DNA from 3 places in the Mesorhizobium sp. NZP2298 genome. Region 2 is predicted to be linked to each of the others. Evidence: predicted binding sites of a transcription regulator. Region 2 holds the regulator's gene; each other region holds the start of a gene.
What was found. The regulator PhoB, encoded in region 2, activates phosphate uptake and scavenging genes when phosphate is short. The targets are predictions, from matches to a motif close to TGTCATNNANCTGTCAT.

Region 1: EB231_RS15680 (acid phosphatase) is a predicted target of PhoB. The motif match lies at 1,868-1,884, and genes of this name have one in related genera.
Region 3: EB231_RS04280 (PhoX family protein) is a predicted target of PhoB. The motif match lies at 1,679-1,695, and genes of this name have one in related genera.

Annotation. Positions count from the first base shown of each region.
Region 1 is NZ_CP033365.1:3,239,647-3,242,925, forward strand. It holds gene add (adenosine deaminase) at 1-534, shown strand, start outside; gene EB231_RS15675 (cytochrome-c peroxidase) at 542-1,828, opposite strand; gene EB231_RS15680 (acid phosphatase) at 2,027-3,279, shown strand, end outside.
Region 2 is NZ_CP033365.1:1,516,399-1,519,677, reverse strand. It holds gene EB231_RS07375 (ROK family protein) at 1-970, shown strand, start outside; gene phoB (phosphate regulon transcriptional regulator PhoB) at 1,239-1,928, opposite strand; gene phoU (phosphate signaling complex protein PhoU) at 2,050-2,757, opposite strand; gene pstB (phosphate ABC transporter ATP-binding protein PstB) at 2,784-3,279, opposite strand, start outside.
Region 3 is NZ_CP033365.1:903,932-907,210, reverse strand. It holds gene EB231_RS04280 (PhoX family protein) at 1-1,616, opposite strand, end outside; gene EB231_RS04275 (hypothetical protein) at 1,889-2,476, shown strand; gene EB231_RS04270 (response regulator) at 2,576-3,238, opposite strand; gene EB231_RS04265 (sensor histidine kinase) at 3,235-3,279, opposite strand, start outside.

The DNA of each region.
Region 1 (3,279 bases), 1.7 Mb from region 2:
AGCCGCGTCGTCGCCTTGTCGATCGACGGAAACGAGGCGGCCGCCGGTCGCACCGGTCCACGCTTCGCCGAGGCGTTTCGCCGTGCCGGCGCGGCGGGTTTGCGGCGGACGGTTCACGCCGGCGAGTCGAGCGGGCCGGAAGGTGTTCGCGACGCAATCGAACTGCTGGGTGCCGACCGCATCGACCACGGCGTGCGGGCGATCGAGGAACCGGACCTTGTCGACTTGCTGGCGCAAAGGCAGATTCCGCTCGGCATCTGTCCGGTCTCCAATCTGGCGCTCGGCGTTTATCCCTCGCTTGCGCAACATCCGCTCGACGCCCTGCGCAAGGCCGGTGTCCCGGTCTCGATCAACACCGACGATCCGGCGCTGCTCGATACCACGCTTGAAGCATCCTACGCCGCTTGCGCCGAGGCCTTTGCCTGGGACGAGGAAACCATTCGCCAGCTCGCCGCGACATCGGTGCAGGCGAGCTACGCCGACCCCGCGCTGAAGGCACGGATCCTGGCCGATCTGGCGGCCTGGCGGAGCTAGCAAGGGTTCAATTCGCTGGCACTGTCCCAGCCTGCTGATCGGCGTCGGTGAGCGTGCCGAGAAAAGCGACGATGTCGTCGATCTCGGCGTCGTTGAGCGCCGGCTTGTCGCCGGGCTTTTTGCCGTTGAAGGGCGGATCCTGATTCAAGTTCGGCCAGTAAGCCTTTGGCAGATCATCATATTGCCGGACCGTACCATCGGCGTTTCTGGGGTACCAATGGCCGGGATCGGTGTCGCGGCTGGCGTAGAAGGCGACCGCGTCGCGCAGCGTGTGGAAGGCGCCGTTGTGGAAGAAGCTCTTGCGCAGCGCGACGTTGCGCAGGGTCGGCGTCTTGAACAGGCCGCAGTATTCGGTCCGGCCCTTGAAGTCGGTGCGCAGCGGGCCGCACAGGCCGAGATCGACATAGGCCGCATCGGCATTGGCGGGAATCGCCGCATTGCGTGGCACGGCGATGGCGATCAGGCCGAAATCGGTGAATTGCGGCGGCTCGCCGTCATTGGCGGGTTCGCTGAGGTGACAGCTGGCGCAATTGCCCTTGGCCTCGTCCTCGAACAGCGCGCGGCCATGTAGTTCCCGCGCTGTCAGTTGCGCCTTGCCGGCGAGGAAGGCGTCGTAGCGGCTGGAATAGGGATAGAAGTCAGGCGCGCTCTGCTCGAACGTGCCGAGCGCTTCGGCGGCGGCGTCGAAGGCATCGCCCGGGTGGTCGAACACGTCGTCGCCGAAGGCGGCCTTGAACTCGCCGGCATAGGCGGCCTTGCGCAAGGCTGATGTGACGGCGGCCCCGTCCTTGTTGGCCATCTCGAAGGGCGAGAGCAGGGGGATTTTCGCCTGGTCCTTGCCATGGTCGGCCCGGCCGTCCCAGGTCAGGCCGCCGGTCGGGCCATTGTCGACGCTCTCGTCCCCCTCGTCCTCGGAATCGTAGAAATGCTCGGTGAAGGCGGGCGCCGCCTGCAGATAGCGCAGCGACGGCACGGCGCGCACGCCTGGTTGGTCGAGGTTCGGACCGCCCATCTCGACCGGCGCGGCCGTGGCCGGGCCGAAGGCGTGATGCGGGTCATGGCAGGAGGAACAGGCCTGCCTGCCCGAGGCGGACAGCGCCGGATCGAAGAACATTTTTCGGCCAAGCGCGGTCAGCGCCCGCGCCCGCGCGAAAGCATCGGCGCGCGACAGCGGGCCGGGATGGATGCTGCCGGTTCCGGCGCGAACAAGGGTTGCCGGCAAAGTGATGGCAAAGCCGAACAACGATGCGGCAGCGGCCGCGATCATCAGGCGTCTGCCTCGTCCCGTCGTCATCGCTTCCAGGTCCATTTCATTCCGCAGTAGGTTCGCACTGCAACGGATTGATGACTGCTCCCGCTCTTCACGAAACCGTGTTCGCGGGCGAGGCAAGTGTCACAAAGGTGACAAGGCATCGACGTAGCTCTTTGCGTGCGCGGCCACCGGCCATGCACGACGCCTCTAGCCATCCCCCCTAGCCATGAGGACTCCTTGATGCGGCCCTTCAATTCGCTTTTCCTGGCCTCCACCGCCCTGGCATCGTTTGCTAGTGCTGCCAACGCCGCGCCTCCCGGCTACGACAAGATCGACACGGTCGTCGTCATCTATGCCGAGAACCGCAGCTTCGATAATCTCTATGGCGGCTTCCCCGGCGCCAATGGGCTGGCCAATGTCTCGGCCGACCAGGCGCGCCAGCTCGACCGCGACGGCAAGCCGCTCGCCGAATTGCCGCCGGCCTGGGGCGGGCTGACCGCCAAGGGCGTGACGCCTGTTGTGACCGAGGCGCAGTCGGCGCATCTCAGCAACGCCAGCTTCGCCATCGACGACGCCAACGGCTTCAACGAGAAGGCCTCCGTCGTCACGCGCGACCTCTGGCACCGCTTCTACCAGGAGCAGATGCAGATCGACGGCGGCAAGAATGACAAGTTCGCCGCCTGGGCCGATTCCGGCGGTCTCGTCATGGGCCATTATGACGGTTCCGGCCTGCCGATGTGGGCGGTGGCGAAGAAATACGTGCTGGCCGACAATTTCTTCCAGGGCGCCTTTGGCGGCTCCTTCCTCAACCATTTCCAGCTCGCCTGCGCCTGCGCTCCGGTCTATCCCAATGCCGATACCAGCCCGGTGAAGGGACAGATCGCCGTCGTCGAGGCCGATGGCAAGACGCTGAAGGTGGCCGACAACTCGCCGCCCTCCGCCCTTGGCGGCGTGCCGAAATTCGTCAATGACGGTGCCATCACGCCCGACTTCTATGCCGTCAACACCATGCAGCCGCCTTACCAGCCGAGTGCCAACAAGCCCGTCGAAGGTGGCGACAAGGCGCTGGCCGATCCGGCGCAGCCGACGACGCTGCCGCCGCAGCACGACATCACCATCGGCGACCTCCTTTCGCTGCGGGGGATCGACTGGGCCTGGTATGCCGGCGCCTGGCAGGCAACGCTCGACGGCAAGAACGCGACGCCGGTGCCGAACTTCCAGTTCCACCACCAGCCGTTCAACTATTTCGCCGCCTATGCGCCGGGCACCGCCGCGCGCACCGCGCATCTCAGGGATGGCGGTCTGGACGGCTCCGAATTCATCAAGGCGATCGATGACGGCAAGCTGCCTTCTGTCAGCTTCTACAAGCCGCAAGGCAATCTCAACGAGCACAGCGGTTATGCCGATGTGACATCGGGCGACCAGCATCTGGCCGACCTCGTCGCGCATCTGGAGAAGAGCCCGCAATGGAGCCACATGCTGGTGGTCGTCAC
Region 2 (3,279 bases):
GCTGAATTTCCTGTCCGTCGCCGTCATCGACTATGCCGGCCAGGTGATATCAGAGGAACAGCGCCGGCTGGACACGCTGACCATGTCGCGCGAGGCGCTGATCGGTGAATGCGTCGCCATTGTACGGCGCCGCCTCGAGGATCCCGATATCGACGTGCGCAGTGTCGCCCGTATCGCACTGGCGATCCAGGGCATAACCGACACCAAGGCCAGGGCCATGCTGTGGTCGCCGATCACACCGCAGACCGACATCGCCTTCGCCGACATACTGGAAGCCGAGTTCGGCATCCCGGCCACCATGGAGAACGACTGCAACATGATGGCGGTGGCGCTGCGCTGGCGCGACCCCGAACGCTACCGCGACGACTTCATCGCCATCCTTTTGTCGCACGGCATCGGCATGGGCCTGGTGCTGAAGGGCGAGCTGTTCACCGGCACCCATTCGTCGGGTGGCGAGTTCGGCCACATGATCCATCGGCCAGGCGGCGCACTCTGCCGCTGCGGGCGGCGCGGCTGCGTCGAGGCCTATGCCGGCAACTACGCCATCTGGCGCAATGCCAGGCAGCTTGGCGAGGACACCGAACCGGTCGCCGACGTCAGCGACACGCAGATGCGGGCACTGGCGACGACGGCACGGGAACGGGCCGGGCCCGAGCGCGAAGCCTATCGCAAGGCCGGCGAAGCACTGGGTTATGGCCTCGGCAGCCTGTTCGCGCTGATCGATCCCGCACCCGTGGCCATGGTCGGCGTCAGCGCCGCCGCCTTCGACCTGATCGAGCCGGCATTGCGCGAGGCGATTGCTCAGACCGCCGGCGGCCAGCACTCGAAATCGATTTCGTTCGACACCGAACCGAACGAACTCCCCCTGATCCGCGAGGGCTGCGCCATGCGCGCACTGACCTTCGTCGATCAGGAGATCTTCGCGCCGGGCGCGCAGGCAAGAGGGAGTGCTGGAAAGAGCGTTGCCTGAAACCCGCGCGGAACGCCCTGGACTTCCGGAAAGGCACGGCCGGGCGCCGTGACTGCGCGTCTCAACCGCTTGACTGAGCGTCCCAAACCATTGACGGCTTCGGCAATCGCGACATCCATGCCGTGTGATCGGAGCGACGCCGACGCAGGAGACAGTGGAAAGTCGCCGCGTGGACTTCCGTTGTCGCGGCATCATCTTTGCTGGTTTTCGCGGGCGTATTGATGTTTGCCGTTATTATCTTTCGCACTCGCGCCGGCTGAGCGCTCCTTTAATCCTCGCGGATCGCGTAGCCTGCCCCACGGATGGTGCGGATGACGTCGGGCATGCGGCCATTGTTGACCGCCTTGCGCAGGCGGCCGACATGCACGTCCACGGTGCGTTCGTCGATATAAATCGTCTCACCCCAGACATTGTCGAGCAACTGGCTGCGCGAGAACACGCGGCCGGGATGGCGCATCATGAATTCCAGAAGGCGGAATTCGGTCGGCCCGAGCCGGATCTCGCTCTTCTTGCGGTAGACCCGATGCGATTCACGGTCGAGCACGATGTCGCCGACCTTGAGCACGCTGGACAGCACTTCGGGCTTGGCGCGGCGCAGCAGCGCCTTGACGCGCGCCATGAATTCCGGCGTCGAGAACGGCTTGACCAGATAATCGTCGGCACCGGTCGAAAGGCCACGCACGCGGTCGCTCTCCTCGCCGCGCGCCGTCAGCATGATGATCGGCAGCCGTTCGGTCTCGGGCCGCATTCTTAGCCGGCGACAGAGTTCGATACCGGACACCGCCGGCACCATCCAGTCGAGCACCAGAAGATCGGGCACGTTTTCCTGCAGCCGGATTTCGGCTTCATCGCCGCGGGTTACCACCTCGACCTGATAGCCTTCCGATTCCAGATTGTAGCGGAGGAGCACGCCGAGCGGCTCCTCGTCCTCCACCACCATGATGCGTGGTGCGATCATTGACTGGTCACCTCTAAAGCAATCCCGGGAAAAATATGTAACGGTTTTCCATCCTGAATTGCGTGAAACAAAGAGATAGAGCGGTTCGGCGTTTCCGCGAAACGATGAACCGCTCCAACGCTCAAGCCGCCGGCGCCGACATCGCCGTCTCGTCCTGTTTGGGGCGGTTGGCGGGCAGTTGCGTGCCGGTCAGGACATAGTACGCGTTCTCGGCGATGTTGGTCACATGGTCGCCGATGCGTTCGAGATTCTTGGCGCAGAACAACAGATGCGTGCAAGCGGTGATGTTGCGCGGATCCTCCATCATGTAGGTCAGCAGCTCGCGGAACACCGAGGTGTATTTGACGTCGATGCGTTCGTCGTCGGCGCGCAGCTTCGCAAGCGCGGCGGCATCGCGCGCCGCATACTCCTCGATCACGCCCTGCACCTGGATCAGCACCAGCTGCGCCATGGCGTCGATGGAATGCGACAGGTCGCGCGGCGTTGCGGTGAGACCGACGGTGCCGACGCGCTTGGCGATGTTCTTGGCAAGGTCGCCAATGCGTTCGAGGTCGCCAGCCATGCGGATCGACCCGACGACATGGCGCAGATCGTCTGCCATCGGCTGGCGCTTGGCGATCAGCGTGATGGCGCGATCGTCGAGTTCGCGCTGGCGCGCATCCATGATGGCGTCGTCGGAGACCACGCGCTGTGCCAGCGCGTTGTCGGAATTCAGCAGCGCCTTGGTGGCGCCGCCGACCATCGAGCCGGCGAGATCGCCCATGTCGCTGATCAGCCTGCTGATCTGTCCGAGATCCTCGTCGAAGGCTGCGACTGTGTGTTCGGCCATGATCCTGGTCCTCGTAATGCGTGCGATCAGCCGAAGCGGCCGGTGATGTAGTCTTGCGTGCGCTTCTCGCGAGGCGACGTGAAGATCTTCTCGGTGCGGTCGAACTCGACCAGTTCGCCCAGATACATGAAGGCGGTCTGCTTCGAGACGCGCGCCGCCTGCTGCATGTTGTGGGTGACGATGACGATCGTGTAGTCGGCCTGCAGCTCGTCGATCAGTTCCTCGATCTTGGCGGTCGACAGCGGATCGAGCGCGGAGGCCGGCTCATCGAGCAGGATGACCTCCGGCTTCACCGCCACCGTGCGGGCGATGCACAGCCGCTGCTGCTGGCCGCCCGACAGGCTGAGGCCGCTGGCATTGAGCTTGTCCTTGACCTCGGTCCACAAAGCGGCGCGCTTCAGCGCCTGCTCGACACGACCGTCCATCTCGGCCTTGCTGATCTTCTCATAGAGCCTGACGCCGAAGGCGATGTTCTCGTAGATCGACATCGGGAAGGGCGTCGGCTTCTGGAACACCATGCCG
Region 3 (3,279 bases), 610 kb from region 2:
TTGGCCGTCGTCGCCGTCGAGAAGGTGGCACCGACATCCGCGACGGAAGGATCGCCGCATTTCAGCAGCACTTCCCATTTGCCCTTGGCGGCCGTGAAATCGCCGTCGGTCTCGGTGATCTCGATGATGTGGCCGAAGGCATTCTCGGCGCGCGGGTTGGCGGCATCGACCTGGTCGGCCTTGCGCTTGGAATTGTTGGTCAGCATGACATAGACCTTGCCGTTGACACCATTGGGCTGGATGTCCTCGGGCCGGTCCATCTTGGTGGCGCCGAGCAGATCGGCGGCGCGCCGTGTCTCGATCAGCACGTCGGCCTGGCTGGCGAAGCCGTTCTCGGCCGTCAGCGGGCCTTGACCAAAGACGATCGGCAGCCAGTCCACCGTGCCATCCTCGGCGAATTTGGCGACATGCAGTGTGCCTTCGTCGAGCAGGTCCTTGTTGGCGGCATGGTCGTTGGGGTTGAAGGTGCCCTTGGTGACGAACTTGTAGACATAGTCGAAGCGCTCGTCGTCGCCGAGATAGAAGACGACGCGGCCGTCCTTGGCGACGATCGATTCGGCGCCCTCATGCTTGAAGCGGCCCATGGCGGTGCGCTTCCTCGGCGTAGAGGTCGGATCGTTGACGTCGACCTCGACGATCCAGCCGAAGCGATTGGGTTCGTTGGGCTCCTTGGCGAGGTTGAAGCGGTCGTAATGCGCGCCCCATTCATAGGCGCCTTCGGGAATGCCGAGACGCTTGTAGTTGGCGGCTTCCTTGTGGCCCTCGGGCAGTTCGCCGGAGAAATAGCCATGGATGTTCTCCTCGGCCATCACGTAGGTGCCCCATGGCGTGACGCCGCCGGCGCAATTGTTGATGGTGCCGAACACCTTGGTGCCGGACACGTCGGCATTGGTCTTGACGCGGTCATGGCCGGCGACCGGGCCCGACAACACCATTTCGGTGGTGGAGGTGATGCGGCGGTTGAGCTTGCCGTCGCGCACCACCTGCCATTTGCCGCCCTCCTTGCGGATCTCGACGATGGTGCCGCCATGCGCCGCCATTTCGACATCGACCTGCTCCTTCGAGAGCGGGGCGACCTCGGCCTTCTTCTTCCCGTCCTTCTCGACGATCGAAACGATGCCGGGGAACATCAGATGCGAGTTGGTGTATTCGTGGTTGACCACGAGCAGGCCGTGCTCGGCCGAGCCGTCGATCGGGATGTAGCCGACATAGTCGTTGTTGTAGCCGAACTGCCTGGCCTGCGCCTCAGCCGACTGCTTCGTTGGGTCGAACTCCGGCGAATCGGCAAACAGCGGATCGCCCCAGCGCAACAGCACGTCGGCGTCATAGCCCGGCGCGACATGATGCTTGTCGTCGATGCCGGCCTGGAGCTCGTCGAACTTGAAGGCCGAGCCTTCCGCGGCGCGCGCATCGTCCGCGGCGATCATGGCCAGCGGGCTGACCGTGGCGGCGATCGCCGAGACGGCGAGCGATCCCTTCAGGAACCCCCGGCGCGAGAACCGCGCGGCGATGATCTCGCCCATGGTGCGGTTGCCGGTCGGGTTGATGGCCGGTCCTTCGTTTTCCTCGAGCAGGCTGGTGCGGAATCGGGCGTCGGGAGAACGATGTTCGGTCATGGGGGCCTCTGGCTTTGGAGTGGCTGGAGCTTTTGTCGCCTTTCGACCACTACAGCCGGCTGATCACATTTTCGTGACATCATACCTGCTCTGAGGCTCCGCGCGAGGCAGTTGTCATCCATGACATCGGACTTTGGTCCAGTCTTGCGCTTCCAAAGGTCCTGGAGGACAAACGCAACGGTCGGAGGTCGCTTCCGGTCAATACATCTTTCGGCGATGTTGCTGGTTGCAACGTTGGGGTGGGCGCGCCGGCTCAATCGACGGAGATCAGGATGAACGGATCGATCACGGCCCGTTGTTGCCGGCTGGCGCTCGTCACTGCGGCTGCTTTGCCGTTGACCATTGCTCCCTATCGAATCGCGCTGCACGGCTCCGCCCCCGGAATCGATGCCGCCACCGCACAGGCCGCCAAGGGCGGCAATGGCGGTGGCAACAACGGCAACGGTAACGGTAACGGTGGCAGCAACGGCGGTGGCAACAGCGGCAACGGAAATGGAAGCGCCGGCAGCAGCGGCAACAGCGGCGGCAATAGCAGCAACGGAAATGGCAATAGCGGCAACAGCGGCGGCGATAGCGGCAACGGAAATGGAAACGGCGGCAATTCCGGAACAGATGGCGGTGATGACGGTGGCGGCGACTCGGGATCGGGCGCCGGCCAAAGCAGCAGCGGCACCAGCCATGTCAACGCCACAACCGGCGACAAGGTCAGCGTGGACGGCAGCAAGATCTCGGTCGAGCACCCTAACGGCATGACGGAAAAGATCGAGAACGGTCGTTTCAGGATGCGCGACGCGCTCGGCCGCACGATCATCGACCGTCGGGCCACGCCCGCCGATGTCAGGCGTCTCAAGGCCTTGTGAGGCCGGTCAACAGGCAACGACCAGCTTCACACGTCACCTCCGCCGCCCCCGGCGGAGGTGACCTCCTCTTGTCCGGCTGTCGCGCGGTTCCGCGATGGCCTACGCGCGGTTCCTGTCTCGGTCGCGCAACTCACGCATCATGAGGGCCGCCTCGGTGCGGTTTCGCACGTTGAGTTTCGACAGCACGCCGGTCATGTGGTGCTTGACCGTCTTCTCCTGCAGCTCCAGGCGCAAGGCAACCTCCTTGTTGCTGAGCCCCTCCGCCACCAACCGCAGGATTTCCGTCTGTCGCTCGGTCAGTTGCCGCAGCCGGTCCGCTTCGCCATTTGCAGGCTGCGGGGACTGGAGATCGGACAGCAGCCGCGCCGACAGCGTCGGCGAAAGATAGCTCTCGCCGGCCGTGACGTTGCGCAGGATGTCGGCGAGTGCGCGCGATCCGACACCCTTGAGGATATAGCCTTGCACCCCGGCATTCAGGGCCTTGGTGACATCGGCATTGGCCTCCGAAACGGTCAGCATGACGATCTTCTGGGCGGGGTGGTTGGCAAGGATGCTTGCAACCGCGGCCAGGCCGCCGCCTGGCATGGAGATGTCGAGCAGCAATATGTCGGGCTGCACCGTCGAGGCGATGCGTTCAGCGTCCTGCGCCGTCGCACCTTCGCCGACGATCTCGAAGCCTCCGATCTCCGACAGGCTGCGCGTCACGCCTTCGCGAAACAGCGGATGATCGTCGACAATAGCGATTCGAATGGCGCCAATCATGCTTGCTCCTCAACCGATAGACTGATTACCAATCGCGTGCC